DNA from 2 places in the Sphingomonas sp. CFBP 8765 genome. Region 2 is predicted to be linked to the other one. Evidence: riboswitches for the same ligand, from Rfam matches in the RefSeq annotation. Region 2 holds a riboswitch; the other holds the start of a gene.
What was found. A riboswitch is a leader RNA that binds a small molecule or an ion and turns the genes downstream of it on or off. The one in region 2 is predicted to bind thiamine pyrophosphate.

Region 1: linked by a shared signal. The riboswitch ahead of thiC (phosphomethylpyrimidine synthase ThiC) and the one ahead of IFT87_RS08070 (TonB-dependent receptor domain-containing protein) in region 2 are both predicted to bind thiamine pyrophosphate.

The regions. Positions count from the first base shown of each region.
Region 1 is NZ_JACYTY010000002.1:358,941-374,150, reverse strand. Features, by position in the region: gene IFT87_RS20680 (hypothetical protein) at 87-212, shown strand; gene IFT87_RS06265 (alkylphosphonate utilization protein) at 238-543, shown strand; gene thiC (phosphomethylpyrimidine synthase ThiC) at 599-2,521, opposite strand; TPP riboswitch at 2,561-2,668, opposite strand; gene IFT87_RS06255 (MipA/OmpV family protein) at 2,758-3,621, opposite strand; gene IFT87_RS06250 (DUF2141 domain-containing protein) at 3,691-4,125, opposite strand; partial or broken gene IFT87_RS06245 (sterol desaturase family protein) at 4,046-4,401, opposite strand; gene IFT87_RS06240 (hypothetical protein) at 4,823-5,242, shown strand; gene IFT87_RS06235 (GNAT family N-acetyltransferase) at 5,415-5,999, opposite strand; gene crtY (lycopene beta-cyclase CrtY) at 6,235-7,401, shown strand; gene IFT87_RS06225 (phytoene desaturase) at 7,398-8,876, shown strand; gene IFT87_RS06220 (LOG family protein) at 9,075-9,656, shown strand; gene IFT87_RS06215 (phytoene/squalene synthase family protein) at 9,805-10,752, shown strand; gene IFT87_RS06210 (hypothetical protein) at 10,898-11,230, opposite strand; gene IFT87_RS06205 (ABCB family ABC transporter ATP-binding protein/permease) at 11,250-13,079, shown strand; gene IFT87_RS06200 (type I restriction endonuclease) at 13,296-14,369, opposite strand; gene recQ (DNA helicase RecQ) at 14,570-15,210, shown strand, end outside.
Region 2 is NZ_JACYTY010000002.1:743,128-758,337, forward strand. Features, by position in the region: gene IFT87_RS08060 (outer membrane beta-barrel protein) at 1-395, opposite strand, end outside; gene IFT87_RS08065 (FadR/GntR family transcriptional regulator) at 603-1,325, opposite strand; TPP riboswitch at 1,490-1,578, shown strand; gene IFT87_RS08070 (TonB-dependent receptor domain-containing protein) at 1,649-3,961, shown strand; gene IFT87_RS08075 (phosphotransferase enzyme family protein) at 3,976-5,127, shown strand; gene pnuC (nicotinamide riboside transporter PnuC) at 5,124-5,741, shown strand; gene IFT87_RS08085 (copper resistance protein B) at 5,672-6,793, opposite strand; gene IFT87_RS08090 (copper resistance system multicopper oxidase) at 6,847-8,640, opposite strand; gene IFT87_RS08095 (RNA polymerase sigma factor) at 8,721-9,326, opposite strand; gene IFT87_RS08100 (periplasmic heavy metal sensor) at 9,323-9,763, opposite strand; gene IFT87_RS08105 (hypothetical protein) at 9,760-10,038, opposite strand; gene IFT87_RS08110 (HNH endonuclease) at 10,138-11,049, opposite strand; gene IFT87_RS08115 (putative DNA modification/repair radical SAM protein) at 11,113-12,357, opposite strand; gene IFT87_RS08120 (hypothetical protein) at 12,419-12,604, opposite strand; gene IFT87_RS08125 (chromosome segregation SMC family protein) at 12,652-15,210, opposite strand, start outside.

The DNA.
Region 1 (15,210 bases), 380 kb from region 2:
GACGATCCGAATCTACGGGTATGCGCGAGTGCAAGCGTGTATCGTCGCCGTCCCGGGGCGCTCCGCCCCGCCGGAAGGGCAGCATCATGGCCAAGAGCCAGAAGAAATCGAACAAGGAAGTCCGCAAGCCCAAGGCCGAGAAGGAGCCCAAGGCGAACGCGTCGAACCCGACGACCAAGGGCAAGCCCGTCGAGATGACGACGCTCAAGTGATCCGGCACGAAACAGGACGATGACGATGGCGGACGACGATTACGTCTATGACGAGGCCAGCGGCGAATGGGTCGCCGCCGACGCCGCATCCACGACCCGCGCGGCGGACGACGACACGGTCGTGGTCCGCGACTCGGTCGGCAACGTGCTGGCGGACGGCGACCAGGTGACGCTGATCAAGGACCTGACCGTCAAGGGCGCGGGCCAGACGCTCAAGCGCGGCACGCTGATCAAGGCGATCCGCCTGACCGGTGACGCGCAGGAGATCGACTGTCGCTATGAGGGGATCAAGGGTCTGGTGCTGCGCGCGGAGTTCGTGCGCAAGCGGTAACGGACGCACCCCCTGATCCTCCCCCTGCCGGGGGAGGAGTTCGGGATGTGGCGGATCAGACGTCCGCGGGGAGGTAGATCTCGCTGCCCTTCTCGCGGAACCTCTCGCTCATTTCAGCCATGCCCTTTTCTGCGTCGGCATGCGCACCCTTGGCGAAGATCGCGCGGTTGGCGTCGGTCTGATCGATATCGGCCGCTAGGAACGTGTCGGCGGGGCCGTTCTGTTTGGCGGCGAAGTCACGCACCTCCTGCGTGATCTTCATCGAGCAGAATTTCGGACCGCACATCGAGCAGAAATGCGCGGTCTTGGCGCCTTCTGCGGGGAGCGTCTGGTCGTGATATTGCTCGGCCGTATCGGGGTCGAGGCTCAGGTTGAACTGGTCGCGCCAGCGGAACTCGAAGCGCGCGCGGCTCAGCGCGTCGTCGCGCATCTGCGCGGCAGGGTGACCCTTGGCGAGGTCGGCGGCGTGTGCGGCGAGCTTGTAGGTGACGACGCCGACCTTCACGTCGTCGCGGTCGGGCAAGCCCAGATGCTCCTTGGGCGTGACGTAGCAAAGCATCGCGGTGCCGTACCAGCCGATCTGCGCCGCGCCGATGCCGCTGGTGATATGGTCATAACCCGGCGCGATGTCGGTGGTGAGCGGCCCCAAGGTATAGAAGGGCGCCTCGCCGCAGACCTCGAGCTGCTTTTCCATATTCTCCTTGATCTTGTGCATCGGCACATGGCCGGGGCCCTCGATCATAACCTGGACGTCGCTCTTCCATGCGCGGTGCGTGAGTTCACCGAGCGTGTAGAGCTCGCTGAACTGCGCCTCGTCGTTCGCGTCGGCGATGCTGCCGGGGCGCAGCCCGTCGCCGAGCGAATAGGCGATGTCATACGCCTTCATGATCTCGGTGATCTCGTCGAAGCGCTCGTAGAGGAAGCTCTCCTTGTGGTGGCTGAGGCACCATTTCGCCATGATCGAGCCGCCGCGCGAGACGATGCCGGTGACCCGCTTGGCGGTCATCGGGATATAGGCGAGGCGCACGCCGGCGTGGATCGTGAAGTAATCCACGCCCTGCTCCGCCTGTTCGATCAGCGTGTCGCGGAAGATCTCCCAAGTCAGATCCTCGGCGACGCCGCCGACCTTCTCGAGTGCCTGATAGATCGGCACGGTGCCGATCGGCACGGGGCTGTTGCGCAGGATCCATTCGCGCGTGTCGTGGATGTTGCGGCCGGTGCTCAGGTCCATCACCGTGTCCGCGCCCCAGCGGATCGACCAGACGAGCTTGTCGACCTCGGCGGCGACGTTCGACGCGACCGCCGAATTGCCGATATTGGCGTTGATCTTGACCAGGAAGTTGCGGCCGATCGCCATCGGCTCGGATTCGGGGTGGTTGACGTTGTTGGGGATGATCGCGCGGCCGCGCGCGACCTCGTCGCGGACGAACTCGGGGGTGACGAAGTCGGGGATCGACGCACCGAAGCTCTCGCCGTCGCGCTTATACTCTTTCAGCATCGCGCGGCCGAGATTCTCCCGCGTCGCGACATATTCCATCTCGGGCGTGATGATGCCACGGCGTGCGTAATGCATCTGGCTGACATTGGCGCCAGCCCTGGCGCGCAACGGGCGCTTGATGCTGCCGGGAAATTGCGGGACGCCGCCCGAGCGGTCGGGGCCGAGCTGGCCATTATCCTCGGGCCGGACCGCGCGCGCGTCGTAACTCTCGACGTCGCCGCGCGCCTCGATCCACTGGCGGCGGAGTTGCGGCAGGCCGGCGTTGATGTCGATCGTCGCCCTGGGGTCGGTGTACGGACCGCTGGTGTCGTAGACGCGCAAGGGCGGCTCGGAGCAACTGGGGTCGAGCACGATCTCGCGCATCGCGACGCGGACGTCGGGGCTGGAGGGCACCGCGACATGGATCTTCCGCGAGCCGCGGATCGGGCCGGTGGTGACGCCGATGTCGGCGGTCGGGATGCGGGGATCGTAATCGGCCATGCGCTTGCTCCTAAAGGTCTCGGAGCAAGGCATGCGGTTCTGTGGCGACCGCTCCCTCCCTCCGCCGGTATCAACCGGATCAGGTTCAGCGGGTCGAAGGCTCCTGCCTTCCTCTCAAGCGCGGATCGGCGCTCCCCCGGGGTAGGGCGAGCATAGGCGCAACGGACGGGGGCGCAAACGGAAAAACCCCGCACGGCCGGGCCGCACGGGGTTTCGGATCGATCGGCGGGTTGCGATCAGAAGGTGTAGGTCAGGCCCACCGCGCCGAGCCACTGGTCGGCATCGCCGACGTCCGCGACGATCGGGCTGTCCTTGTACTTGCCGAGCATGCGGCCGTAGAGCACCCCTGCGCCGACGCCGAAGCCGCGGCGCAGATCGCCCGACAGGCTCTGCAAAGCAAACGCGGAGACGTTGACCCGGCGGAAGCCGCTGTCGTTGATGTCATAGGTGCGCAGACCGCTGTTGATCGTGCCGATCGGCGTGACCGCGGCATAGGTCCGGCCAAAGCCCTTGCCTGCATAATCCGCCGACAGGCCGAAGGCGACCAGGGTGCGGACCGACAGCGGCGTCGTGTAGTTGACCTGCGGGGTGATGACATAGCTGTCGTGCGTGCCCGACACGTCGTGGATATAGGCGACACGCGCGGTCAGCGTGTCGTAATCGCTGGTGATGACGCCGGTCTTGCCGATGCCGACAAAGCCGCCGACTTCATAGGCCGTGTCGATCTTGCCGAGCGCGCGGACCTGCCGGTTGTCGACCCGGCCCGTGCGATCGGTGCGGACGGCGGCGATAACGCCGACTTCGTAGTTGATCCCGACCGACCCGGTATTGGGGATCAGGTTCACATAGAGCTGCGTACCGCGCGTGAAGAAGTCATGCCCGCGGATCGTGCCGATCGCGACCGCGCCGGGGGTGAAGCTGTTGCTGTCCGCACCCTCGTAATCGGGAAGCGACGCGACGCCGAGACCGAGCGTGATGCGGTTGTTGTCGGCGGGATCGGTGATTGGCGGGGTCGGATTGGGATCCGTCTGCGCAAGTGCCGGCGTGGCGAGGGCGACGGCCGCGGTTGCGGCAGTCAGAACGAGTGAGAATGCGCGCAAGGACGGGCTCCGGACAAAAAGGTTCCACCGCGCAACGCGGGGCAACCCTATTCGGTCCGTTGCAATCCGTCAGAAGATGTAACGCATCCTAACCTGTTGCATTTCGGCATCACCGGCGAGCATGAACCGTGCTGCGGAAAAGCGCGGCGGTCCGAAGCGTACCGCCGCGTTGTTCGAGAAGCCATAGCCCTCGCGCGGGATACCCGCGATCGTGTCGAGCTTGGAGTTGCTGTTCTCGTCATGGATGATCGCCAGCGCATAGCCACGCTGCGGCAGGCCCGGAAAGCTCGTCGTCCGGACCGCGGCGGGCAGGGTCCGGGTCAGTGCCTTGGCATCGTCGACACAGGCGGGGAAATTATCGGGGTCGGCGGTCAGGCAGATACGGATCAACCCCTTGGCCGAGCGGAGATTGTCGACCTCGACGTCAAGCCGCGTGACCGGGCTCGCTGCCGCCAGAACGGCCCAGACCGCGGCCGCCGCCAGCACGCGCGGCAGCCTTGGCATGCGAGCTGCCCGCATCGCCGTGCTCCCGGTCGGTGCCGCAGAGCCGATCCCAGAACCGGAAAGTGAGCTCATAATTGCACCTGTATCGTTCATGATGTGGCTGATGGTGGCTGGCCGTGATCAGCCATGTCCCCAATGCTCCCCTCCACATGAACCGGGGAAAAACCTCCCGGCCCATCGGATTGGCCCCCTCCATAACGGTCATGACCGTCAGAGCCAAACCGAGCGCACCGCCAGGGTCGGAATCGCGACGACCCGTAGCGGAATTATCACAGCAACGGGACCGGATCGAACGCCGTTGCCATTCAGATCCTAGGTCGACCACACCCGGACGGTGCTCCACCTGTTTGCACTCACTCTAGCCTATCGCCCCCGCAAAATGATCGATACCGGCGGCATCCGGGTACGCGGCTGCAAAGCGCGACGGCCTGTGCGCCTGCAAACTTGACGCCGCCCTGATCTATGTCCGAACACCGAATCCTCATCATAACTTTATCGATTTTGCAGAATTCATGCGCCAACAACTCGGTTGTTGAAGTCTCATTGACGCCTTGCAATGTGAAATTTCACTCAGGTCAACGAATTTCAGATCCGGATAGCAGAACATTGCTCCATTACGACGATAACGCCTGTTTGAAAGTCTGACGCCATGTCGGAGACAGGCCATCTCGATACTATAAATTTAGGAGATGAGGATATGGCAACCATCAACATCATGATTGCTGTGGATGTGGAAACAGCTCAGTCGACGGCCAGTGGCCAGACCATCACCCAGGGTCTGTATATGATCGACACGACGGGCTATGAAGGCACGTCCGAGGGTGGCAACGAGTTGACGACGCCGTGCAATGCCGGTGACGTCTTGGTGTGGACCGTCTATCCCATCAATCCCGCCGATAATATCGCAATCACCGGGTTTACCGGTCAATGCACGCAGAACCCGCCGAATAGTGTATTCCAGAATCTTGAAAAACAGACGACGCCCGCGGGCGTCATCTATTGGACCTGTGTGATCAACAACGGCACAGGACAGGGGTCCTACCAGTACAGCGTCGTCTTCTCGATGTCGGGCAAGACCTACAGCTATGACCCGTTCATCAAGGTCCCGGCGAACTGATCGCCAGCGCGTAAACATGGGCATGAGCGCTCCCGGCTGATCCGGAAAAGAGCGCGCACCGCACACGGTGCCGGGCAGCAGCGACGACTTGCGGCTGCCCGGTACCGTAAAAACCCGCGCAGTTCCTCGGCCAGCATCGCTCGACCTGTCCGCCGAGCGTCCGGAACCGAGGTCAGGCGCGCCGGTCGAGGATTAGGATCGGCGCGTCACGATAACGACCCTCGATGCGCAGGCGGTAGCCGAGGCGCTCGGCGAGGCTGAGCGAGGGCGCGTTGCCGGGGTCGATGATGCAGGTCGTGGCGGCGATGCGCGGGTCGGCCCAGGCCAGGACCGCCGCCATAGCCTCCGACGCATAGCCCTGGCCCTGCGCGTCGCCGGTCAGCGTCCAGCCCATTTCGGGGCCGATCGCACCGGGACCGTCGATCGGCGGCAGGATCGCGCGCCGCGCATCGATCAACCCCATCTCGCCGATCAGCCGGCCGGTCGCGGTCTCGCGCACGATCCAGCTGCCATAGCCGAACGCGGTCCACTGCCCGATCGAGCGGAGCAACCGGATCCACACCTCCTCGCGACTGCGCGGCGAGCCGCCGATCATCGCATAGACGCGGGCATCGGCCCACATCGCGGCGCAGTCGTCGAGATCGGCAGGGACATGGCCGGTCAGCGTCAGGCGCGCCGTGGCCAGCGTCGGCGCCTGGGGGTGGCGGGGGCCGGCGTGCGGTGCTGGCGAAGCGTCGGTCGGGTGTGAGGGGGGCATGGCGGCTCCGGATCTGGCATGGACATAGTGGCGGAGATGGCGGCGGCGCGCCATGCCCGACCTGGCGCTCCCCGTCCCTTCGCGTCCGCCGCGCGGTGGCAGCGGAAGGCGGTAACCCGAGGGGGATCGCCTCGGTGGCGGAAGAGGCAGCGGGGCCGGCAATGCAGGTTGTCTTCGCGTGCGATTGGGCGGGAAAGGCTGTTTTCGCAGGCGCCGGTTTGCGCTAGTCGGAGCCATGGCATCGACGATCTCCTGCGACGTCGCGATCGTTGGCGCGGGCCTGGCCGGCGGGATGATCGCGCTGGCGCTCAAAGCGAAGCATCCGGCGCTCGACGTGCGGCTGGTCGATGCCGCCCCGACGGTCGGTGGCAATCACCTCTGGTCGTTCTTCGACAGCGACGTGGCGGCGGCGGACCGCTGGATCGTCGCGCCGCTCGTGGTGCATGGCTGGCAGGGCTATGACGTGCGCTTTCCAGGGCATGCGCGGACCATCGACGCGCGTTACAATTCGATCGAGAGCGTCCAGCTCGACCGCGAGGTACGCCGCGTCCTGCCGCCGCACGCGCTGATGCTCGACCGCAAGGTCAGCGGCGCGAGCGCGACCGCGGTGGTGCTGAGCGACGGCGACCGGATCGAAGCGACCGGGGTGATCGACGCGCGCGGGCCGGGCGACCTCACGCTGCTCGATCTGGCGTGGCAGAAATTTCTCGGACGCGAGATGCTGCTCGACGCGATGCACAAGGCGCCGCGGCCGATGGTGATGGATGCAGGCGTCGAACAGCTCGACGGCTATCGCTTCGTCTATTGCCTGCCGTTCAAGGCGCGGCGGATGTTCGTCGAGGACACCTATTACAGCGACACGCCCGATCTCGATCTGCCCGTGCTGCGCGACCGGATCGATGCCTATGTCGCCGAGCGCGGCTGGTCAGTAAAGCGGATCGAGCGCGAGGAATCGGGCGTGCTGCCGGTCGCGATGGGCGGCGATTTCGAGGCCTATTGGCGCTCGACCGGCGCGCGCGTCGCCAAGGCGGGGATGCGCGCGGGGATGTTCCACCCGACCACCGGCTATTCGCTGCCCGATGCGGTGCGGACCGCGTCGATGATCGCGGCGCTGGGGGATTTCTCGGGCGCACGGCTGCATGACGCGACCTATGCGATGGCGCAGGCGACGTGGAAGAGTCGCGGTTTCTACCGGATGCTCGACACGATGCTGTTCCGCGCGGCGGAGCCCGAGGAACGCTACCGGATCCTCGAGCGCTTCTATCGTCTCTCCCCTTCGCTGATAGGCCGTTTCTATGCCGGACGTTCGACCATGACCGACAAGGCGCGGATCCTGACCGGCAAGCCCCCCGTCCCCATCGTGCGCGCCGTCCGCGCCATCGCAGGCAGTATGAGATCATGAAGACAGCTATCGTCATCGGCGCAGGGTTTGGCGGGCTGGCGCTCGCGATCCGGCTGCAATCCGCAGGCGTCCAGACGACCATCGTCGAGAGCCGCGACAAGCCGGGCGGGCGTGGCTATTACTGGGAGCGCGACGGCTTCACCTTCGATGCCGGCCCGACCGTCATCACCGATCCCGACTGCCTGCGCGAACTATGGGCGCTGAGCGGGCACGACATGAGCGCGGACGTGACGCTCGACCCGGTGCTGCCCTTCTACCGGCTGAACTGGGCGGACGGGACGAACTTCGATTATACCAACGACGATACGCAAATGCGGGCGGAGATCGAGAAGCTGCATCCGGGCGACTGGGCGGGCTATGAGAAGTTCCTCGCCTATTCCGCCGGCGTGTTTCACGAAGGCTATGAGAAGCTCGGCCATGTCGCGTTTCTCGACTTCGGATCGATGATCAAGGCGGCGCCGGCACTGGCGAAATACCAGGCCTGGCGCTCGGTCTATTCGATCGTGTCGAGCTTCGTGAAGTCCGAGAAGCTGCGCGAGGCGCTCTCGTTCCACACGCTGCTGGTCGGCGGCAATCCGATGACGACCAGCGCGATCTATGCGCTGATCCACAAGCTGGAGCGCGACGGCGGCGTGTGGTTCGCGCGCGGCGGTACCAACCGGCTGGTCGCGGCGCTGGTGACCCAGTTCGAGCGGTTGGGCGGCGTGCTGCGGCTCGACGACCCGGTCACCTCGATCGAGACGCTGGGCGACCGCGCGACCGGGGTCACGACGGCAAGCGGCTGGTCGGGCCAGGCGGATGCGGTGGCGGCGAACAGCGACATCATGCACACCTATCGCGACCTGCTGGCGACGTCGCGCAGCGGACAGCGGACCAAGGCGTCGCTCGAGCGCAAGAAGTACAGCCCGTCGCTGTTCGTCGTGCATTTCGGGATCAAGGGCACGTGGCCGGGCATTCCGCACCACATGATCCTGTTCGGGCCGCGCTATAAGGGGCTGCTGTCGGACATTTACGATCACGGCGTGCTGGCGGAAGATTTCTCGCTCTATCTGCACCATCCGACCGTCACCGACCCCAGCCTGGCGCCGGAGGGGCATTCGACCTTCTACGCGCTCGCGCCGGTGCCGCATCTCGGCAAGTTCCCGGTCGACTGGGACGAGATCGGCCCGATCCTGGAGAAGCGGATCCTCGACGAGATCGGTCGGCGGCTGATCCCCGACATCCACGACCGGATCGTGACCAAGTTCAGCTATGCGCCGAAGGATTTCGCGCAGGATCTGAACGCGCATCTGGGCTCGGCCTTCTCGCTCGAGCCGGTGCTGACGCAGAGCGCCTATTTCCGCGTGCACAACCGCGACGATCATATCCCGAACCTGTACTTCGTCGGCGCGGGGACTCACCCGGGGGCGGGGATTCCGGGCGTCGTCGGGAGTGCTAAGGCGACGGCGCGGTTGATGCTTGAGGGCGAGCAGTAAGGGTTTGTTCGCGCGGAGGCGCGGAGGACGCGGAGGTGATGCGCGTGTTGCGAAGCGACCGCGTCTCCAACCCATGGCGGAGCGGGCGTGAAGACAGCGCAAGCGCTGTCCGGACTGCAACACCTCCGCGCCTCCGCGTCTCCGCGCGAACCCATTCTTTTCTTGCGGCACCACGCGCGCTTCCCCTAGCGAGGCCACATGAAAAGACTTGCTGTGTATTGCGGGTCGGCGACGCCGGCTGATCCCCTGTATATTGAAGGCGCACGCGCGCTGGGACGGACCTTTGCCGAGCGCGGAATCGGCCTCGTCTATGGCGGTGGCCGCACCGGCCTGATGGGCGCGATCGCCGACGGCACGCTTGAGGGTGGCGGCGAGGTGATCGGTGTGATCCCGCAGGCGCTGGTCGATGCGGAGGTTGCGCACCGGGGGCTGACCGAACTCCACGTCGTGCAGGGCATGCACCAGCGCAAGCAGATGTTCACCGACCTGTCGGACGGGTTCGTGACGATCCCCGGCGGTACGGGCACGATGGACGAGCTGTGGGAGGCGCTCAGCTGGGCGCAGCTCGGCTATCATGCAGATCCCGTCGGGCTGCTAAACACCGCGGGCTATTATGACCATCTGATCGCGTTCTGGGACAAGATGGGCGAGGTCGGCTTCCTGCGACCGCAGCACCGTGACCTGCTGATCGTCGCGGATACGCTCGACCTGCTGCTCGACCGGATGGCGGAGCATGTGCCGACGCAGCCGATCGTCCGGATGAACGCGTCGGATCTGTGAGCGTCTTGAGGCCGCACACTATCCTGCTCCACCCCGGCGAAGGCCGGGGCCCAGTTGGGGGACGCGGATTGGCTCGCTCTAAGCGTTGTTACACTCGCTTTCCCACCTGGACCCCGGCCTTCGCCGGGGTGGTAGTAACGGTGACGGCATGACCTCCCCCTCCCCCACCCGCGAAGCGATCGTCGCGACGGCGAAGGAGTCGATCGCGCGCGGATCGAAGAGTTTCGCGGCCGCCAGCCTGTTGTTCGACAAGCCGACGCGCGAACGGGCGTGGCTGCTCTACGCCTGGTGCCGGCGGTGTGACGATATCGCCGACGGGCAGGATCACGGGCACGGCATGACCGTGGTCGACGATGCCCCGGCCCGGCTCGTCACGCTGTCGGCGATGACCGAGCAGGCGCTGGCGGGCGAGGTCGTCGGCGAGCCCGCATTCGACGCGCTGCGGATCGTCGCGGCCGAGACGCGGATGCCCAAGCGGTTCGCGCGCGACCTGGTCGAGGGCTTCGCGCTCGATGCGCGCGAGTGGCGACCGCGCTCCGAAAACGACCTGTACAAATATTGCTACCATGTCGCGGGCGTTGTCGGCTGCATGATGGCGATCGCGATGGGCGTCGATCCCGATGACGAGGACACACTCGACCGCGCCTGTGACCTGGGAATGGCGTTCCAGCTCGCCAACATCATGCGCGATGTCGAGGAGGACGACCGGGTCGGGCGCTGCTACCTGCCCGAGGACTGGCTTGTCGAGATGGACTTTCCGCCCGGCCAGCACATGAAGCCGCCGTTCCGCGCGCGCCTCGCGGTGCTCACGAAGCGGATGGCGGACCGCGCGGCGGCGTTCGAGGCGAGCGCACGGGAGGGCACGCCCGCGCTGTCGTTTCGGTCGGCCTGGGCCGTGCTGTCAGCGGCCGGCATCTATGGCGCGATCGGGCGGGCTGTCGCGGCGCGTGGCGAGCATGCCTGGGATCACCGCGTTACGACGTCGGGGGCGCAAAAGCTGGGGTTTATCGCCAGAGCCGCGCGGGAGGCGGCGGCGCGGGAGCGGCTGTATCCGCGGACGCCGCGGGATCCGAGGCTGTGGACACGACCGCGGTAGATCCGGCCCTAGCACATTCAACGTCTGTCCCTGCCCCTTCCGTTCGCCCTGAGCGAAGTCGAAGGGCATCCGTTCGGGGCCTGTGCTTCGACTTCGCTCAGCACGAACGGAGGGGGGGACGGGCGGTGACCCCCACACGAGCGGATCAGCCCCGTGCTTTGGCCTTGCCTGTCACGGCGATATGCGCGCCCGCGGTGCGGCAGTTGGCGCCGATCATCGGATAGGGGACGTCGGTGTTCTGCGCGAGCTGATCGGGAAGCGCCGCGCGGCACTGTGCCATGGTTTCGTACCGCGCCGGCACGACCCGTGCCTCGGTGCAGTTCATATTGCCGTCACTGCAACCCATGATGGCCATGACGTAGAACAGCGGTTCCATTTCATTCTCCAGTGGATCGCCGTGCCCGGCGTTGGACACGGTATGAAAAGCGACGAAGTGGCAGGATTGTTCCGTCAACCGCTTTCGCCGGGGCTTGACCACGCCTACATCACCACCAGCAATGCCCCCTGATACCTACACCTCCACCCGCGCGGACCAGCCGTTGCTGCCGACGCTCCGTCGCTTTCTGCCATTCCTGTGGCCGGCGGGGCAGCCGAAGCTGAAGGTGCGGATCGTCGTCGCGATGCTGCTCGTCATCGGGTCGAAGCTGGTGCAGGTGTTCGGCGCGGCCTTCACCCTGAAATATGCGGTCGACCGGATGGCGGGGAATGACCGCGGCGCGCTTACGCTCGTCGCGCTGCTGGTGGTCGGCTATGCGGCCTCGCGGTTCGGGACGACGCTGTTCGACAATCTGCGCAACGCGGTGTTCGAGCGGGTCGGACAGGACGCGTCACGGCGGTTGGCGGCGCAGGTGTTTCGCCATCTCCATGCGCTGAGCCTCGATTTCCATTTGTCACGGCGCACTGGTGCTGTGACCAAGGTGGTCGAGCGCGGGACCAAGAGCATCGACACGATGCTGTATTTCCTGCTGTTCAACATCGCGCCGACGCTGTTCGAACTCGTGCTGGTGCTGGGCCTGTTCTGGACCAAGTTCGGCTGGCCGCTGGTCGTCGCGACGGTCGTGATGGTGGTCGGCTATATCGCGTTCACGCGGATGGTCACCGACTGGCGCAATGCCCTCCGCGCACGCATGAACGACCTCGATACCGGTGCCGTCGCGCATGCGGTCGATTCGCTGCTGAATTTCGAAACGGTCAAATATTTCGGCGCGGAGGAGCGCGAGGCGAAGCGCTATGACAGCGCGATCACCGCCTATTCCGAAGCCGCGGTGAAGAGCGAAAATTCGCTCGCATGGCTGAACCTCGGCCAGGCGCTGATCACCAATCTGATGCTCGCGGGCGGCATGGGCTTCGTCGTGTGGCGGTGGAGCCGGGGCGAGGCGTCGGCGGGCGACGTGGTCTTCGTTTCCACGCTGCTGGCGCAGCTATTTCGGCCGCTCGACCTGCTCGGCATGGTGTATCGCACGATCCGCCAGGGCGCGCTCGACATGGCGGCGATGTTCGACCTGATCGACACGCCCGCTTCCGTCGTCGACGTGGCCAATGCGCCCGCGCTGGCGGTGAGCGCGGGTCATGTCCGGTTCGAGAATGTCTCGTTCGGTTATGATGCGGGCCGGCCGATCCTGCGTGATCTCGAACTCGACGTGCCTGCGGGATCGACGCTCGCGGTGGTCGGGCCGTCGGGCGCGGGCAAGTCGACGCTCGCGCGGCTGCTCTACCGCTTCTACGACCTTACGGGCGGGCGGATCACCGTCGACGGACAGGACATTGCGCAGGTGCGCCAGGCATCATTGCGCGCGGCGATCGGGATCGTCCCGCAGGACACGGTGCTGTTCAACGACACGATCGGCTACAATATCGCCTATGGCCGCGAGGGCGCGGAGATGCCCGAGGTCGAGACGGCGGCGAAGGGCGCGGCGATCGCGGGGTTCATCGAACGCCAGCCGCTGGGCTATGCAACGCGCGTCGGCGAGCGTGGCCTCAAGCTGTCGGGCGGCGAGAAGCAGCGCGTGGCGATCGCACGCACGCTGCTCAAGAACCCGCCGATCCTGATCCTCGACGAGGCGACGTCGGCGCTCGACAGCCGCACCGAGGCGGAAATCCTCGACACGCTCGAGGCGATCGAGCGCGGCCGCACGACGATCGTGATCGCGCACCGGCTGTCGACCGTGGTGCATGCCGACCAGATCGTCGTGCTGGAGGCGGGGCGGGTCGTCGAGAAGGGCACGCATGCGGAGTTGCTGCGGCGCGAGGGCGTGTATGCGGAAATGTGGAACCGCCAGGCGCAGGAGCGTGCTGGCGATGACGCGGGGGCGCTCGCGGCAGAATAGCGTCGCCGCTCCGTCTTCCACCCCGGCGAAGGCCGGGGCCCAGTTGGCAGACGTCGATAACGAAGGACGTCGCTCCGTTACTGCACCCTCTCCAACTGGACCCCGGCCTTCGCCGGGGTGGTTGGGCGATGCGTATCCGCTTCTACTTCCAACCAGACACGCCGCGCGCCTCCCGCTCGTCCTTTTGAGACAGATAAGAAGACGCGCTGGCCGCGCTTATGCCGGAATCGACGGGTCCAGTTCACGGAGCCGGGCCTCGATCGCAGCCGAATACTGGTAAATATGCGTCAGGTCCGGCAACAGGTGCCGCGTCTCATCCTTACCGGCAAACATACCGAGATACTTGGTCGTAATGCCGTTGAAATGCATTCGCGCGATCGTCTTGCGGTTATTGTCGTCAAGCAGGACTGCGCAATAGGATTTCGCATCGCGGACGATGACACGCTTCGGATCGACCAGCCGCGAAGCGATCGCCTGAACGATGTGGAAGCCGGAAATTTCCTCCTGCGTGGTGATGATGCCGTCGCCATCCGACGGATCGTCATCGACCGACTCGGAAAAGTCCTCGACCGGGCTCGACGCCTTCAAAGCTGACGACAGCCGCTCGTTGACAAAATCGCGGATCAGCCCGGCAATCGCGGGTGCGAGCAGTTTGGCGAAACCGTCCTTGATCGCAGGCGTCAGCCGGCCACCATGGACTCGCTGCGCCATCATCTTCACAAACTCGTCGGACGGCTCGGCAAATTCCTTTTCGAGCTCAAGGCGGATCAGGGACTGCGTTTTGAGACTGCTGGCCTCCAGGACGATCTTGTCGATGTCGAACGCCGCCTTGGTAAACTTCTCAAGCGTACGGATGTCGCCTGGCTTGATCGCGTCCATCGTGAACGTGAAAAACGGCTTGTCGTCCATCTTGTTCGGGCGTTCGATATCCGAATAGAACTGGTAGACAACACCGTTGGTAAGCACCGCGAGCCGCGCATCGGTGACGCTGAAATAGCGGAACAGCTGCCCCGCATGATTAACGTTGAGCTGTACCGAGGACGGCTTGCACTCGATCAGGATCGACACCTTGCCGCCAGCGCAGATCGCATAGTCAACTTTCTCACCCTTCTTGGTACCCACGTCGGCGCTGAATTCCGGGACGACTTCGGATGGATTGAACACGTCGTAACCGAGTGACTGAAGGAAGGGCATGACCAGCGCGGTCTTCGCCGCCTCTTCGGTCAGTAGAACCTCGCGGTGTTCGATCGTCCGCTTTTGCAACTCGCTAAGTCTGATACTCAGTTCCACGCGCGCCTCCCGTTAATTCACGAACGTGCGCCGGGATATTTCAAGGGTCTATGCCGCGACGTCTGTAACTTGGTTGGATCTCGATCTATTTGCGCGGTGCGAGCGCCGCCGGTCGAGGACGCAAAGGGCTGGCGGGAGGGGACATAAGGGAAAGCCGCCCGCGCCTCGACATCCCCCCGAGGATCGCTACCTAGACGGCGATGGCACTCGACCCCCTTCCCGATCTCCAGCGCATCTTCGGCTTTCCTGATTTTCGTGGCGTGCAGCGCGATGTCGTCGACCGCGTGCTTGCGGGGCAGCGGACGCTGGCGGTGATGCCGACCGGGGCTGGTAAGTCGCTGTGTTACCAGTTGCCGGCGACGATGCTCGAGGGGACGTGCGTGGTCGTGTCGCCGCTGATCGCGCTGATGCACGACCAGCTGCGTGCCGCGACCGCGGTGGGGATCAAGGCGGCGACGCTGACGAGCGTGGATACCAATCGCGAGGAGACGATCGCGCGGTTCCGCGCGGGCGATCTCGATTTGCTGTACGTCGCGCCGGAGCGGGCCTCGAACGAGAGTTTCCGCAATCTGCTGTCGCAGGCGAAGCTCTCGCTGTTCGCGATCGACGAGGCGCACTGCGTCAGCGAGTGGGGGCATGACTTCCGCCCCGACTATCGCCTGTTGCGGCCGTTGCTCGACAGTTTTCCCGACGTGCCGCGGCTGGCGCTGACCGCGACCGCGGACGCGCACACGCGCGCGGACATCCTCGAGCAGCTGGGGATCTCGCGTGAGGGGCTGATCGTGTCGGGGTTCGACCGGCCGAACATCCGCTATGCGATCTCGGCACGCGACAACGTCAA
Region 2 (15,210 bases):
CCGACCGGGGTCGTCACGCTCGAGGTCAGGTTGATCCGCTCGCGATCGAGGCCGCTGAACCGGGTGTTGAAATCATAGCCGACCGTGCCGCCGGCGGTGACGCGGGTGCGTCCGAAGATGCGGTTCAGGTCGACCGCCAGCGCCGGCGAAACGCGGATATTGTCGCGCGGTCCGCTGCCGCGCGCGTCGTTGAGACGCAGCACGTTGCTGTCATAGACACTGGTGATCACCGGCACGACACGAAACCGGTCGACATTGCCCGCGACGGGCACGCTGACGGGTGTGTTGACGTTGACCGTCTGTGCCTGCGCACCGCTCACCAAACCGCCGGTCATGGCCGCCGCGAGCGCGACCTTGCCGATCCGTGCAGTTCGCTCGTCTCGAGCCCTTCGCATTGTTTCCCGTCATGTTTTCAATTGCTACCCGCATGATGCGCGGTCGCATTTCGTCCTTCGAGCTATTCCGGCGCTTGTCAAATCTCGACTCGCGGCACCGGGCCCAAGGGCACCGCGTCTCGATAAGTGAAAAGCGCGATCAGGTCGAGTGACGGCGTCGCACGGTGCTGTCCCTTGATCGTACACCGGGTCGCGACGATTCGGGTGTCAGGCCTCGGCGATCAGGCTGAGCACGTCGCCGATCAGGCGTCGCATCGCGTCGCGCGCACCATCGGCATCGCGCGCGGCGATCGCGACGGCGACCGCGGCATGGTCGGCGATGTTCGCGCTGCGCCCCTTGATACGGTTGGTGAAGCGGATCGAGGTGCGAAGCGCGGTTTCGACCACCGACTGGAACTGTGCGTAGAAGGGGTTGCGCGACGCGCGCAGGACGGCGACGTGGAACGCGATGTCCGCGTCGAGTGGATCGTCATAGCTGCGCTCAGCCGCGGCCATCCGCGCCAGCCCCGCCTCGATCGCGACCATGTCCTGTTCGGTGTGGTACAGCGCCGCGAGCGCCGCCGCTTCCGGTTCGATCCCGATCCGCAGCTGGTTGAACTGCTGGAGCAGCTCGACCGAGAATTTGCGGTCCAGCAGCCAGCGCAGCACATCGGTGTCGAACAGGTTCCAGCTGCTCGCTGGCTGGACGATCGTGCCCTGTCGCGGGCGCGCGCTGACCAGTCCCTTGGCGGTCAGCATCTTGACCGCCTCGCGGGTCACCGATCGGCTGACGCCATGCGCCACCGCGATCTCCGCCTCGGTCGGGAAGGGCCGATCCGTATATTGGCCGGTCACGATGGCCTTGCCGAGCAGGTCGAGCATGCCATGCGTAAGGTTCCGTCCCAGATCCCGATTCTCCAGGGCAACGACGTCGGTCAGCACACGCTCCATAAAGCCTGTGTGGCGCAAACCGGTCCGGCTGTCACCCACTGCAAGCGTCTGGGTGGCGTGGATTGTCATATAATTCTGCCGCGCGTGTGCCGGGAAGGCGCTGCGGAAGGGCGAACGGGCAATAACGCTATCCCCGGAAGACCGAACCGCCTAGACGGCGCGCTCCCCGGGGGGCCGCTGACGCGCGGCTGAGAGGTGGGCTGCAGCCCATGACCCGCTGAACCTGATCCGGTTGATACCGGCGTAGGGAGGGCTGGCGGCGCGTCCGTCGTCCCTCCGTGTGGAGTGGACGCAAGACCGTGATGATCCTTCGATTTGACCTGATGACGGGCCGGCCGCCCCGTGTTGCGTGCAGTGCGCTGGCAGTGGCACTTGCTGCTGTGGTGGCCTTCACCCCCGCCGGCGCGCAGACGCAGGCGGATTCGCGGGACGGCGCCGACCCGGTCGATATCCGCGTCGTCGGTCTTCTCGATCCCGAGGGGCTGCTCCCCGACCAGACGGTGCCCAAGTCCGAGAGCGCGATCGCCGCGGCGTTCATCACCAAGCAGGCGCCGACGCTCAACGCGTTCCAGCTGGTCAACCTCCTGCCCGGCGCGACCGTCGCGTCGAGTGATCCTTACGGCTTGTCGACCAGTTCGAGCCTGACGTTGCGCGGGCTGGGGCAGGACGAGATCGGTGTGACGATGGAGGGCGCGCCGCAGAACGACATTGGCTATTATTACGCCTATCCCTCGCAGTTCGCCGATACCGAGAATCTGCAACGCATCGCGCTGGCGCAGGCCGCGGTCGATATCGCGTCGCCGACGCTGGGCGGTGCGGGCGGGTCGCTGTCGCTCTGGCTCGACGATCCGAGTGCGGCGCCGCGCGGGCTCGTCGACCTGTCGATCGGGTCCTATGCGGCGCGGCGCGGCTTCGTCCGGCTCGATAGCGGGCGGATCGGCCAGACGGGGCTGCGGGCGTTCGTCTCCTATTCGAACACGCGCGCGAACAACTGGCGCGGTGCCGGCCATGACACGCGCCAGCATGTCGATGCCAAGCTGCTCGGCGAATGGGGCAACGGCAACCGCGCGAGCCTGGCGCTGTCGTTCAACGATGCAAACTCGTCGACCTATCGCAGCCCGACGCTCGCCGAATGGCGCGCCCAGGGACGCGATTTCAACTTCGATGCGCGGTACAGTGCGGGCAACACCAATTACTGGCGGCTCTACCGCGCGCCGTTCCGCAACCTCTATGCGTCGGCGCCGGTGCATCTGGCGCTGGGCGCGGGGGTGACGCTCGACAGCACCAGCTATCTGCAGTTCGGCTACGGCAATTCGCCCTATGGCACGCAGCTCGGCACGACCGGCAATTTCCTCGGCATCGAGCCGCTCGCCGATCCGATCGCGCTGCCGGGCGCGGTCGACGGGGTCGCGACGGTGCTGGGCAACTATACAGGTGACCAGCGCCGCGTGGGCACGGTCAACACGCTGACGATCGAGCGGGGCATCCACCGGCTGACCGCGGGGCTGTGGTTCGATCACGGCATCGACCGCGTCGTCCAGTCCTACACCGCGGTCGGCGCCGATGGCGCACCGGCCGATCGCTGGGGCTATCGCGCAAAGGCGATCCGGACCGCCGACGGCCGGTTGCTCGCCTATGAGAACCAGCGGACCGTGACGGTGACCAAGGCGGCGTTCCTGGCCGACCATGTCACGCTGACCCCGCGTCTTGCGGTCGATATCGGGTTCAAGGGCGTCAATGTGCTGCGCAGCGGGCGCAATTACTTGCCCGGCCCGCAGGACAGCGTCCGTCTCGACAGCTTCGCCGCGCTGCCGCGGGCGGCGGTGCATTACGAGATCGACGACCGGCAGCAGCTGTTCGCCAACATCACCACCAACTTCCGCACGCCGAACGAGTTCACGCTCTACGACAGCTATGCGGGCGGTGCGCTGGTCAGCGCGGGGACGACCGCGCTGAAGAACGAATATGCCGTCTCGCAGGAGCTGGGCTATCGCTATATCGGTACAGCGCTGTCCGCATCGGTGACGGGGTTTCATTATGATTTCCGCAACCGCCAGCTGGCAACGGTCATCAATAGCGGCGGCGCGCTGGTCAATTCGACGCTGAATGCCGGGGGACAGAGCTCCTACGGGATCGATGCCGAGATCGACTATCGCCCGGCGCGCGGTGTCAGCGTCTATGTCTCGGGCGAATATCTACGCGCGCGAATCAGCGACGACCTGCCGGTTGGCGACGATTATCTGCCGACCCGCGGCCGGCATGCGGTCTCGAGCCCGACCGTCCAGGTCGGTGGCGGCGGGACCTATGACGACGGACGGTTGTTCGGCAGTGTCGCGGTGAAATATGTCGGCCGGCAATATGCGACCTTCGTCAACGACGAGAGCATCAAGGGCTATGCGACGCTCGACCTGTCGGTCGGCGTGCATCTGGCGTCGATGCTCGACGGCAAGCGGACCGACCTGCGGCTGAACGCGATCAACGTGACCGATCCGCGCGTGCTGGCGGGGGTGCAGTCGGTCTCGACCAATGCGCGTGACGTGATCGGGCGCGGCGGGACGCTGATCGCGGGATCTGCGCCGACCTATTATGTCGGAAGTGGTGCGGCCGTCATGGCGACCATCTCGCGCGGCCTGTGACCGGAGCGCGCGCGATGATCGGCGCGGGCTCGCCGGCGGCGCATCTGGTCCACGGGATGGGCACGGACATGGCCGCACCGAGCTGGCCGGCGATCACCGCCGAGGAAGCCGCGACGGTGGTCGCGCAGTTTCCGGCCGCCGGTCTGCTCGAGCATGTGCACTGGCATTCGCCGCGTCCTTTCTCCGCAGCGGCGCTCGTCGAGACCTGGCAGGGCATGTTCCTGCTCAAGCGGCATCACCGCCGGATGCGGACGCCCGATCAGCTGGGCGCGGAACACCGGTTCATCGCGCATCTGCGGACGCGCATTACGGTGCCGGAGGTCATGACGCTCGCCGCCAGCGACAGCGGCGCGCTGGCCCGTGGCGACTGGACCTATGAACTGCATCGCAAGGCCGCCGGCGTCGACCTGTATCGCGACCGGCCGTCCTGGACGCCGTTCCTGTCGCTCGCGCAGGCGCGTGCGGCGGGCGTTGCGCTGGCGCGGCTGCACCGCGCGTCGCAGGGGTTCGATGCGCCGGCGCGCGTGCTGCAACCGCTGGTCGCGAGCTTCACCATCCTGCCCGATCCCGATCCTATGGCGGCGGCGGGACGCTATGTCGTGGCGCGGCCGGCGCTCGCCGCGTTCCTCGCCCGGAGGCCGTGGCGGCGTGAACTCGCGTCGCTCTTCAGCGCGCTCGGCGACGGGTTGCAGCCGCGGCTCGCCGCGCAGCCGGCCTTGTGGACGCATAATGACTGGCATCCCTCCAACCTGCTCTGGGAGGAGGAGGACGTGCGGACCGTCATCGATTTCGGGCTGGCGGACCGGACCTGCGCGCTGCACGACGTGGCGATCGCGATCGAACGCAGCGGTGTTGCCTGGCTGGCGCTCGGGCAGGGCGCGGACGCCGCGATCGGCCAGCCCGAGGCGGCGTGTGCGCTGCTGGCGGGCTATGCGGCGACGACCGCGTTCGGTGCGGAGGACCGGGCGACGCTCGTCCGGCTGCTGCCGCTGGTGCATCTCGAATTCGCCCTGTCGGAGGTCGCGTATTTCGCAGGGGTGCTCGGCGACATGAGCGCGGCGGCGCTGGCCTGGGACGGCTATCTGATCGGCCATGCGGCGTGGTTTCTGTCCGAACCGGGGCAGGCGTTCCTCCGCCGGATCGCCGATGCGGAGAACGGCGCGTGACGATGCTCGAGATCGCCGCGGTCGCGGTCAGTTTCCTCGGCATCTGGCTGACCGCGGTGCGGCGGCTGTGGTGCTGGCCGGTCAATTTGCTGGCCTGTGCGCTGTACTTCAAGCTGTTCCTCGACGTGCGGCTCTATGCGGACATGATGCTGCAGGCGGTGTTCGCGGGTGCGCTGGTCTATGGGTGGCGCAACTGGACGCGCGGGCGGCAGGATGCGGGCGACGTCGCCGTCGTGCCGCTACGGCCGATCCCCGCGCTGGCGGGGCTTTGCGCCGGTGCAGGTGCCGCGCTGGGAATCGGGTTCGTCATGAGCCGCTATACCGACGCGGCGCTGCCGTGGATCGATGCGACGCTGAGCAGCTTCAGCCTCGTCGCGCAATATTGGACCGCGCGGCGGCACAGTGCGAGCTGGCTGCTGTGGATCGTCGTCGACATCGTCTATGTCGGGATGTTCGTCGCGAAGGGCCTGATGCTGACCGCGGGTCTCTATGCGGCGATGATCCTGCTCGCGCTGCTGGGCTATCGGCAGTGGCAGGCGGCGCGTCAGAACCAGGCGCGCACACCGAGCGCGAGCGAGACCCCGCCCGTGCTATCGCCGTCGCTGCGCGCATAGCGGGCGGTGGCGCCGTAGCGCCGTTCCCAGGCCAGCCCGACATAGGGCGCGAATTCGCGGCGGATCTCGTAGCGTAGCCGCAGGCCCAGTTCGGCGGTGGACAGCCCCGCGCCGATCCGGCTGCCGGGCATGTCCTGCGCGGCGAGGTTCAGCTCGACACGCGGCTGGAGGATCGCGCGCTGGGTGATGCGCTGGTCGTACCAGGCCTCCGCACGCGCCAGCACGTCGCCCTTGTCGGACAGGAACAGCGTGCCCTCGACGTCGAACCAATAGGGCGCCAGACCCTCGACCCCAAGCGCGGCATAGGTCCGTTTGGCACCTGCGCCGAGATCCTGGCGGACGCCCGCCTGCAGGTTCCAGTACGGGTCGAGCGCGCGCGAATAGAGCGCCTGCACTTCGGCGGCCTCGACCCGGTCGCCGAGACCTCCTTCGCCCTCGGTCTTGACGACAAGGCGGTCGATGTCGCCGCCGAACCAGCCCGCGCCGTCCCAGCGATAGCCGTCGCGACCGTTGCGCACCTGCAGCTCGGCGAGGTTGAAGAGGATCTGGCTGAAGCGCATGCCACCATGCTCGTCGCGCATCATCCGGTTGGCCGTCGCCATCGTCGCGGAATCGTAGAAGCGCGCCGCCGCCAGCGTGGTCGGCGGGGCGGGGGGTGGCGCGGTGCCCGCGGGCTGGTCGGTGCCCGCCGGGGCGGCGGAACCGTCTGACGCGGGCGGGGCGCAATGGCCCATCGCGGCGTGTTCGGGCGGGCAGGGGTCAGCGGCGGCTGGGATGGCTGGCGGTGGCGGGGCCGCGCCAGTGGCGGCGGGTTGGCAGTGGCCCATTGCGGCATGCTCGGTCGAACAGGCGGCGGTCGGGGACATGTCGATCGCCGGCATCGTCGATGCAGCGGGCTTCGCAGCGCGTGCGCGCGCCGGCGCCGCCTTGCGTGCCGCGGGGTTTGCCGGGGCGGGCTTTTTGGGTGCCGGCCTTTTTGGTGCGGGCTTTCTGGGCGCAGGTTTGGCGGGCATCGCCATGCCGGGCATCTTCATTCCGTGCATGTCGTGCATCTGTGCCGCGGCGGGCGTGGCGGTGACGGTCGCGAGGAAGAGGGCGAGCGTCTTCACGCTGCTGCTCCCGCTTCGCTGTCGGGGCGGACGGTGACGACCTGCATCATGCCGGCATGCATGTGGTAGAGCATGTGGCAATGGAACGCCCAGTCGCCGACCGCGTCGGCGGTGAGGTCGAAGGTCGCGGTGCCGCCGGGGGCGACGTTGATCGTGTGCTTGCGCGGCGCATGATCGCCGTGGCCGGTCACCAGCTCGAAGAAATGACCGTGCAGATGGATCGGGTGCGCCATCATCGTGTCGTTCACCAATGCGACGCGGACGCGTTCGCCCTGACGGAACGGGATCGGCGCCTTCACCTCGTTCAGCTTCACCCCGTCGAACGCCCACATATAGCGTTCCATGTTACCGGTCAGGTGGATCTGCAGCTGCCGCGTCGGCGCGCGCAGATCGGGATTGCGCTCGAGCGCGACGAGATCGCGGTACACCAGCACCGTGTGGCCGGTGTTGCTCAGGCCCTGTGGCGGCTCGCCGGTGCGATCCATCGGCATCGGCGCGACGGTCTGCACGGTCGGCGTCTTCGGCAGGCCCGGCGCGTTGGCAAAGTCGCGCATGCTGTGGCTCATGGCGGGCATCGGCGCCTCGCCGGCGGGAGCCTGCGCGGGCTTGTCCATGCCCGGCATTGCGCCGTGGTTCATCCCCGCCATGCCGCCCATCGCGCCATGATCCATCGCGGCCATGTCGCCCATGCCCATGTCCTTCATCGTCGCGAGCGGGCGTCTGCGCAGCGCAGGAACCGCAGCGACCATCCCGACGCGCGGCGCGAGCGTGGCGCGCGCCATGCCGGACCGGTCCCAGGCCTCGGCGACGAGCGTGTGGGCGACGGGCGCGGCGGGTTCGACGATCACGTCATAGGTTTCGGCGACCGCGATCTGGAACTCGTCGACCGCGACGGGGCGCACGTTCTGGCCATCGGCCTGCACGACCGTCATCTTCAGTCCCGGAATACGGACGTTGAAATTGGTCATCGCCGAGGCGTTGATGATGCGTAGGCGGACGCGCTCGCCGGGCGTGAACAGCGCGGTCCAGTTGTCCGCGGGGCCATGCCCGTTGACGAGATAGGTATAGGTCGCGCCCGTCACGTCGGACACGTCGGTCGGGTCCATCCGCATCCCGCCCCACATCCGCCGTTCGCCCGCCGGCTGGTCCCGGCCCGCGAGCAGGCCGCCGAGCGTCTGCTTCTGATAGTTGAAATAGCCGCCTTGGAGCTTCAGCCTGCGGAAGATGGCGTGCGGGTGAAGCGGGCTGTGATCCGACAGGACGATCACATGTTCGCGGTCCGACATGATCGGATCGGGACCTTCGGGGTCGATCACGATCGGGCCGTAATGCCCCATCTGCTCCTGCAGCCCCGAATGGCTGTGATACCAATAGGTCCCCGCCTGCACGACGGGGAAGTCGTAGGTGAAGGTGGTTCGCGCCGGGATGCCGGGAAAGCTGATCCCGGGCACACCGTCCATCTGGAACGGCACGAGCAGTCCGTGCCAGTGGATCGACGTCTCCTCGTCGAGGCTGTTGGTCACCGACAGCCGGACCTGCTGCCCCTGTTTCAGCCGGATCAGCGGCGCAGGGCTGGTGCCGTTGATGCCGATCGCGTGGCTGCGCGTGCCGTCGATCGTCCGCGTCACATGCGCAACGGTCAGCGCGATATCGGTGCCGGACAGCACCGACAGCGGTGTCGCGATCCCGGCGGACACGGGCTGGGCCCAGGCGGGCAACCCGGGCAGCGCGAGCGCGCCGCCGCCAAGCGTGGCGTCGCGGAGGAATTGGCGGCGGGTCGGTCGGGTCATGCGGATCCTCGGGCCGGGAGCGGTCACGTCTGTCAGGTCATACGCCGCCGATCGGCTTGCCCCTCATGACGTTAGACAAATCAGGCCGCGGCGGCGAGCGCGGCGCGCGCGCGGCGGATCCGGGTCTCGACCGCCTTTGCGCTGATCCCCAGCGCCTGCGCGGCCTCTGCCTGGCTCAGCTCGTGGATCGTGCACAGCAGCAGCGGCTCGCGCAGCGGGGCCGGCAGCCGCGCGATATCGGCCAGCGTGCGGGCGAGGTCGTCGCGACCGATCGCGTGCGTCTCCGTATCCGCCGCCCCGTCCGCGACCCGCTCGCCCGCCTCGATCGGCAACACGCGGGCGAGCATATGGCGGACGCGGCGGCGACGGTGCCAGTCGCGGCATTTGTTGATCGCGATCCGCGCGAGCCATGTGCGCAGCGACCGGTCGCGGTCATAGCGGGACAGCGCGGCGTGCGCCGCGACAAAGCTGTCCTGCAACAAATCGAGCGCCTCGTCGGGATCGCCGATCTGCGCGAGGATCAGGCGGTAGAGCGGCTGTTTGTGCCGCCGCATCAGTGCCGTGAACGCCGCCTGCCGGTCCGCCGCGGGCCCGGCGAGATGCGCGGCGACCAGCGCGGCGTCGTCATAGGCATCGAGATCGATGCTCGTGCGGCGCGCGGTCCTGTCGGGGCGGGGCGGGATCAATGCGCGGGGGTCAGCGCCTGCACGACGACCCGGTCGAACGCCGCGGTCTGGTCGGCGCGCATCACGCCGCGCATTGCAAAGACATGCGCGAGCGTCGCCTTTTGCAGCGCGCCCATCGTCCGGTGCGACCGGTCGACCGCGGCGGCGACCGCGGGGCCATTGGCATGTTCGCGCTCGATCGCGGCGGCGAGACGGACATTGTCGGCACGCAACTCCGCTTCCAGGGCCGCGCGGCGGACCGCGAACTCGGCCTCGAGCCGGTCGAGCGCCGCCTCCTGCGGGGCGTCGAGCACCACGTCGCGGTGGAGCAGCGTGTGGAGTTCGGTGCCGTGCGCTGTACCCGGCGTGCGGATCCAGCCGCCGATAAACACCCCGGCGATCGCCGCGAGGAAGGCGAGGACGATCGTCGGTGCCGCACGCCGGACCACGGACGTCACTGCCCGAGCAGCAAGGTCGAGGGAGCAAGCGCGCCGTCGGTTCCGATCGGGATCGACGCCTGCGCCGGCGCGCCATGGCCGATCGGTGCCGCCCCGCCGATCAGTCCCAGCACCAGCGCGGTACCGACCGACCACCGCCCGACCAGGAGGCTGGCGTGCCGACTGCGCGCATTCTCGGCGATCGCATCGAACACCGACGCCTCGACGCCATCGAGCGCGCGCGGCACCGGCATCGCCGCCAGCCGGGTCAGTCCTTCATCGACAGGATCCTGCATCGTCTGCTCCCTCTGCATCCAGACATACGCACCGCCGCGCGCGATCCCGCATGGTTTTTGGCGGGTGGCGAGAATGAGCTTGCCGCCGCGATGCCGACGCTACCGCTTGAAGCAGTGCGCGCGGTGCCATTGCAGGAAATGGGGGTGCGGCCGATCGGCGGCGCGGGCCGGCGCGGTGGCATAGCCGCTCGCGTTGACGACCCCGCGGATGGTGTCGGGATCATTGGCCTGGCGCGATACGAGGATGGCGAGATCATCGGCGAGCGACAACAGCCCGCGATCGAACATCCAGTGCGCGGTGCCCGACAGCGCGAGCCCGTTGCTGACGATATCGGGGCCGTTCGCCTCGACCGGGCGGATATGCGCCGCCTCGACCTCGGCGCGGCCGCCGCCGTTGATCAGCTTCAGCCCGGTGATCGCGCAGCGTTCGTCATAGGCGCGCAGGACGGTGCGGCGGAATATCCGGTCGCGGACTATCCGGGAGGTAAGGCTGGCGATGCGCGGACGCTCGCCTTCGATCAGGAACGGGCGGCGTTCCTCCTGCCAATGGCCATCGTCTATTGTGTCGGCCACGGCATCGCCGGTGCGCGGCAGCAGCGGGGTCTCGTCGTCGAGGCCGAGCGTGACGATGCGGTTGAAGTCGGCAGGCGAGATCGGGCGCACGGCGGACTGGGCACGGCCGGATATCCGCCCCTGATCGTTGAGAACGCCGCGTTCGACTGGACCGTCGGCGCCAGAAAAGGGCACGGGGGTGGCAAAATCTAGATAGGAGCCGGGTTCGATCAGCGCGAGAAACATGGCCGCCGTCGACGGATCGGGGATGATCCGCTCGACCTTGGCGACCGCGAAATAGCCGCGCGTGGCCGCGACCTTGCGGGGTTCGTAATAGAGGATCCAGTCGCCGATACTGGGCTGCGCACGGCTCAGATACTGGGCGGGGAACTGGTATCGTTCGGCCGGGCTGTCGTCGTAGATCGAGTCCGAGCGGTGAATGAATACGCCAAAGGCCATTGCTGACCTTAGCGCATCACTCCCGATCCACCAGCCACGACAGCGCACGCCCCGACCAGAGGATCAGGCGAACATTTCCATCTGGCGTGGCTTCGGCGCGACGATCGGGCGGAGCTCGGCGCGGTCGGACAGCGCGACCGGGCGCCAGTCCTCGGCGATGATGAACGGGCGGATCTTCGCGACCGACACGGTCAGCCGCGCGACATCGGCAAGGTGGAGGCGGCGCCAGCGGCGGCTGGTCAGGATGCCGTTGACCGCCTTTACGCCGAGCCCGGGGACGCGGAGCAGCATCTCGCGCGGGGCACGATTGACGTCGACCGGGAACGACCCGCGGAACTTCAGCGCCCAGGCCAGTTTCGGATCGATGTCGAGCGGAAGCATGCCCGTTGCATCATCCGCCGCGGCGACGACCTCGTGCGGCTGGAATTCGTAGAAGCGCATCAGCCAGTCGGACTGATAGAGCCGGTGTTCGCGCATCAGCGGCGGGCGCTGCAGCGGGAGCACCGCACTGGCGTCGGGGATCGGGCTGAACGCCGAATAATAGACGCGGCGAAGACCGAACCGGTCGTACAGCGTCGAGGCCTTGCGGACGATGTCGCCATCGGTCGCGGCATCGGCGCCGACGATCATCTGCGTCGACTGGCCCGCGGGGGCGAAACGCGGCGCGGACTTGTACTTGGCCTTGGCGTCCTTGCCGTCGACGATCGAGGCCTTGACCTCGCGCATCGCGGTCTCGATCCGGACGCCGTCCTTCTCGGGGGCGAGCCGCTTGAGCCCGCCTGCGGTCGGCAGCTCGACGTTGATCGACAGGCGATCGGCATAGAGTCCCGCCTGATGGACGAGCTCGGGATCGGCGTCGGGGATCGTCTTGAGGTGAATATAGCCGCGGAAATGATGATCCTCGCGCAAGCTGCGCGCGACCTCGACCATCTGCTCCATCGTGTAGTTGGACGAGGCGATGATCCCCGAGGAGAGGAACAGCCCCTCGATATAGTTGCGCTTGTAAAAGGCTATCGTCAGGTCGACGACCTCCTTGGCGGTGAAGCGCGCGCGGCGGACGTTCGAGCTCTTGCGGTTGATGCAGTAATGGCAGTCGAAGATGCAGCTGTTGGTCAGCAGGATCTTGAGCAGCGAGATGCAGCGGCCATCGGGCGCATAGGCATGACAGATCCCCATGCCCTCGGTCGAGCCGAGCCCCTTGCCGTCCTTCGAATTGCGCTTGGCTGTGCCCGACGACGCGCAGGATGCGTCGTACTTCGCGGCATCGGCCAGGATCTCGAGTTTCTCACGGGTGTCGAGCTGGGCCATGCGTTCATCTTACGTTCCGCACAGATGCCTGTCGATTGATGCGGATCAACTGTCCGGGGGATTATCCAAACAGGCCAGCGACGTAGCGGATGATGTCGACGAAGCTGCCGAGGCTGATCGGGAGGAGCATCAACGCGAGCGCATAGACGAGGAGCATGCGGCTGAGCGCCTTCTCATGGCGGAAGGCGGGCTTGCGCGGCGGGAGATCGTCCTTGCGCGGCCAGATCGTCGAGTCGTCGAGGAACATCCGACCATTATAGCGCGATTGCTCGCGTTTCGCAGCGGGTGACGCCTTTATGCCGCGACGAGGATGGTGGCGGCCTGAAGATCGACCGAGACGAGGCGACTGACCCCGGGTTCGATCATCGTCACGCCGAACAGCCGGTGCATGCGGCTCATCGTGACCGCATTGTGCGTGACGACGAGGTAGCGCGTGGCGGTGTCGCGCGCCATCCGGTCGAGCAGGTCGCAGAAGCGGTCGATATTGGCGTCGTCGAGCGGCGCGTCGACCTCGTCGAGCACGCAGATCGGCGCGGGATTGGTCAGGAACAGCGCGAAGATGAGTGCGACCGCGGTCAGCGCCTGCTCGCCGCCCGACAACAGCGTCAGCGACTGGAGCCGCTTGCCGGGGGGCTGGGCGAGGATCTCGAGCCCCGCCTCGAGCGGATCGTCCGAATCGACGAGCTCGAGATGCGCGCTGCCGCCATTGAACAGCGTTGCGAACAGCCGCTGGAAATGGCCGTTCACCGTCTCGAACGCCGCGAGCAACCGCTGTCGCCCCTCGCGGTTGAGCGTGCCGATCGAGCCGCGCAGCCGGTGGACCGCCTGACCCAGCTCGTCGCGGTCGGCCGCATTGCCGACCGCCTCGGTTTCGAGTGCGGCGAGCTCTTGGTCGGCGACGAGGTTGACCGCGCCGATCCGCTCGCGCTCGGCGGTCAGGCGGTCCTGTGCGCGGCTCTCGTCCGCAGGGGTGCGGACATCGGCGGCCGCGAAGTCGAGGCGTTCGGGCAGGACGGGGGCGGGGCAGGCGAAACGCTCGCCCGACAGCCGCCCTAGTTCGCGGCGCTGCTGCTCCTGTGTGTCGACACGGACGAGCGCGCCGGCGCGGTGCTCGCGTGCCTCGGCGAGCGCTTCGGCCGCGCGGCGATGCGCGTCGTCGGCGGTGCGAAGCGCGGCTTCGGCGGCGCGTTCGGCGGTCTGGAGCGTGTCGGCGTCCGCGCGCGCGGCGGTGTGCTCGGTATCGAGCGTGGCGATCGCGGCATCGAGGGTGGCGGGGCGGTCGGCGAGTGCCTCTGCATCGGCGGCGACGTCGCGGGCCCGGCGGTCCAAGGCGGTGATGCGGGTTGCGGCTTCGCCTGCGCGCGCACGCCAGCTGCGGGTATCGGCCTGTGCGGCGGCGAGGCGTTCGCGCGTTTCGGCACGCAGCCGGTCCTGCGCGGCGCGGTCGCTGCGCGCCTGTGCGACCGCGCCGCGGCGGGCCTCGGCGTCGCGGTGGAGCGTCGCGACCGCGTCGGCGCTGGCGCGGCCGTCGGGCAGTGCCGCGGCCGCGGCCTCGGCGGCAGCAAGGTCCGCGGCGGCGTCGGCCTGTTCGGCATGGACGCGGTGTGCGCGCTGGTCGAGATCGGCACGCTGTCCGGCGCGGCGTTCAAGCGCGGCGACGGCGCGATCCTCGCTGCGCTGCGAGTCACGGATGCGGGTCTCGGCGGCGGACAGGTGGGCGCGGGCGTCCTGGGCGGCTTGGCGGTGCGCGGCGATATGCTGGTCGATCGCGGTGCGCGCCGCGTCATGCACGGCGAGCGTGGCGGCGGCGGCTGGGCGCGCGGCTTCCAGCGCGTGCAGGCGGTTGCGCCGTTCGAGCCGCTCGGCGGCCGCGGCGCCGCTGCCCTGTGCGACGAAGCCGTCCCAGCGGCGCAACACGCCGTCGCGGGTGACGAGGCGCTGGCCGACCGCGAGCGACTGGCCGTCGTCACGGTCGGTGACGAAGACCTGGGCGAGCCGGCGCGCGAGAGAGGCGGGTGCGTCGACGTCGGCGGCGAGCGCGGTGGTGCCGGGCGGGGGCGCGGGATCGCCAAGTGCGGGCACCGCGCCGGCCCAGGCGGCGGGGTCGGTATCCAGATCGTCGCCGAGCGCGGCGGCGAGCGCACGCTCCAGCCCCGGCGTGGCGGTGACATGGTCGAGCAGCCGGTCGCGGCCACCGCGCTGGGTCGCGCGGGTGAGCGCGGCGGCCTCGCTGTCGAGCGCGGCGAGTTCGGCGCGGGCGGTGGCGCGCGCGGTCTCGGCGGCATCGCGCAGGCCACTCGCGGCGCGTTCGTCGCTATCGGCCTGCGCGAGCGCGTGGCGGGCGGCGGCGGCGTCCTCCAGCGCGGCGAGGCGCGCCTCGGCGGCGGTGGCGCGATCGGCCTCGAGCGGGGCGGAATCGCCGAGTGCGCGGTGTGCTGCTTCGACCTGCGCCGCGTCGCGTGCAACGCGATCGGCGCGGGCGCGCGCGGCGGCGAGCGCGGCGGCGGCGACGCGCGCCTCGGCGACGTCGCTCGCATGGCGGGTCATCGCCTGCGCCAGCGCGACCTCGACGTCGCGCGCGGCGCGTTCGGCCTCGGCCTGCGCTGCATCGAGCGCGGGAAGCGCGGCGGTGGCGGTGGCGATCGCGGCATCGAGCGCGGCGATCTCGGTCGTCAGCCGGGTCAGCGCGTCGGCAGCGTCGCTGGCAAGGCTGCCCTCGCGCAGCCGGTCCTCGGCTATGCGGCGGCGCGAGTCGGCGAGATCGGTGAGGCGGCGGTCGAGCGCGGTGCGTTCGGTCCGCAGGCCGGCCAGCTTATGGCCGGTGTCGGCGGCATGGTCGCGCGCGGCGAGCGC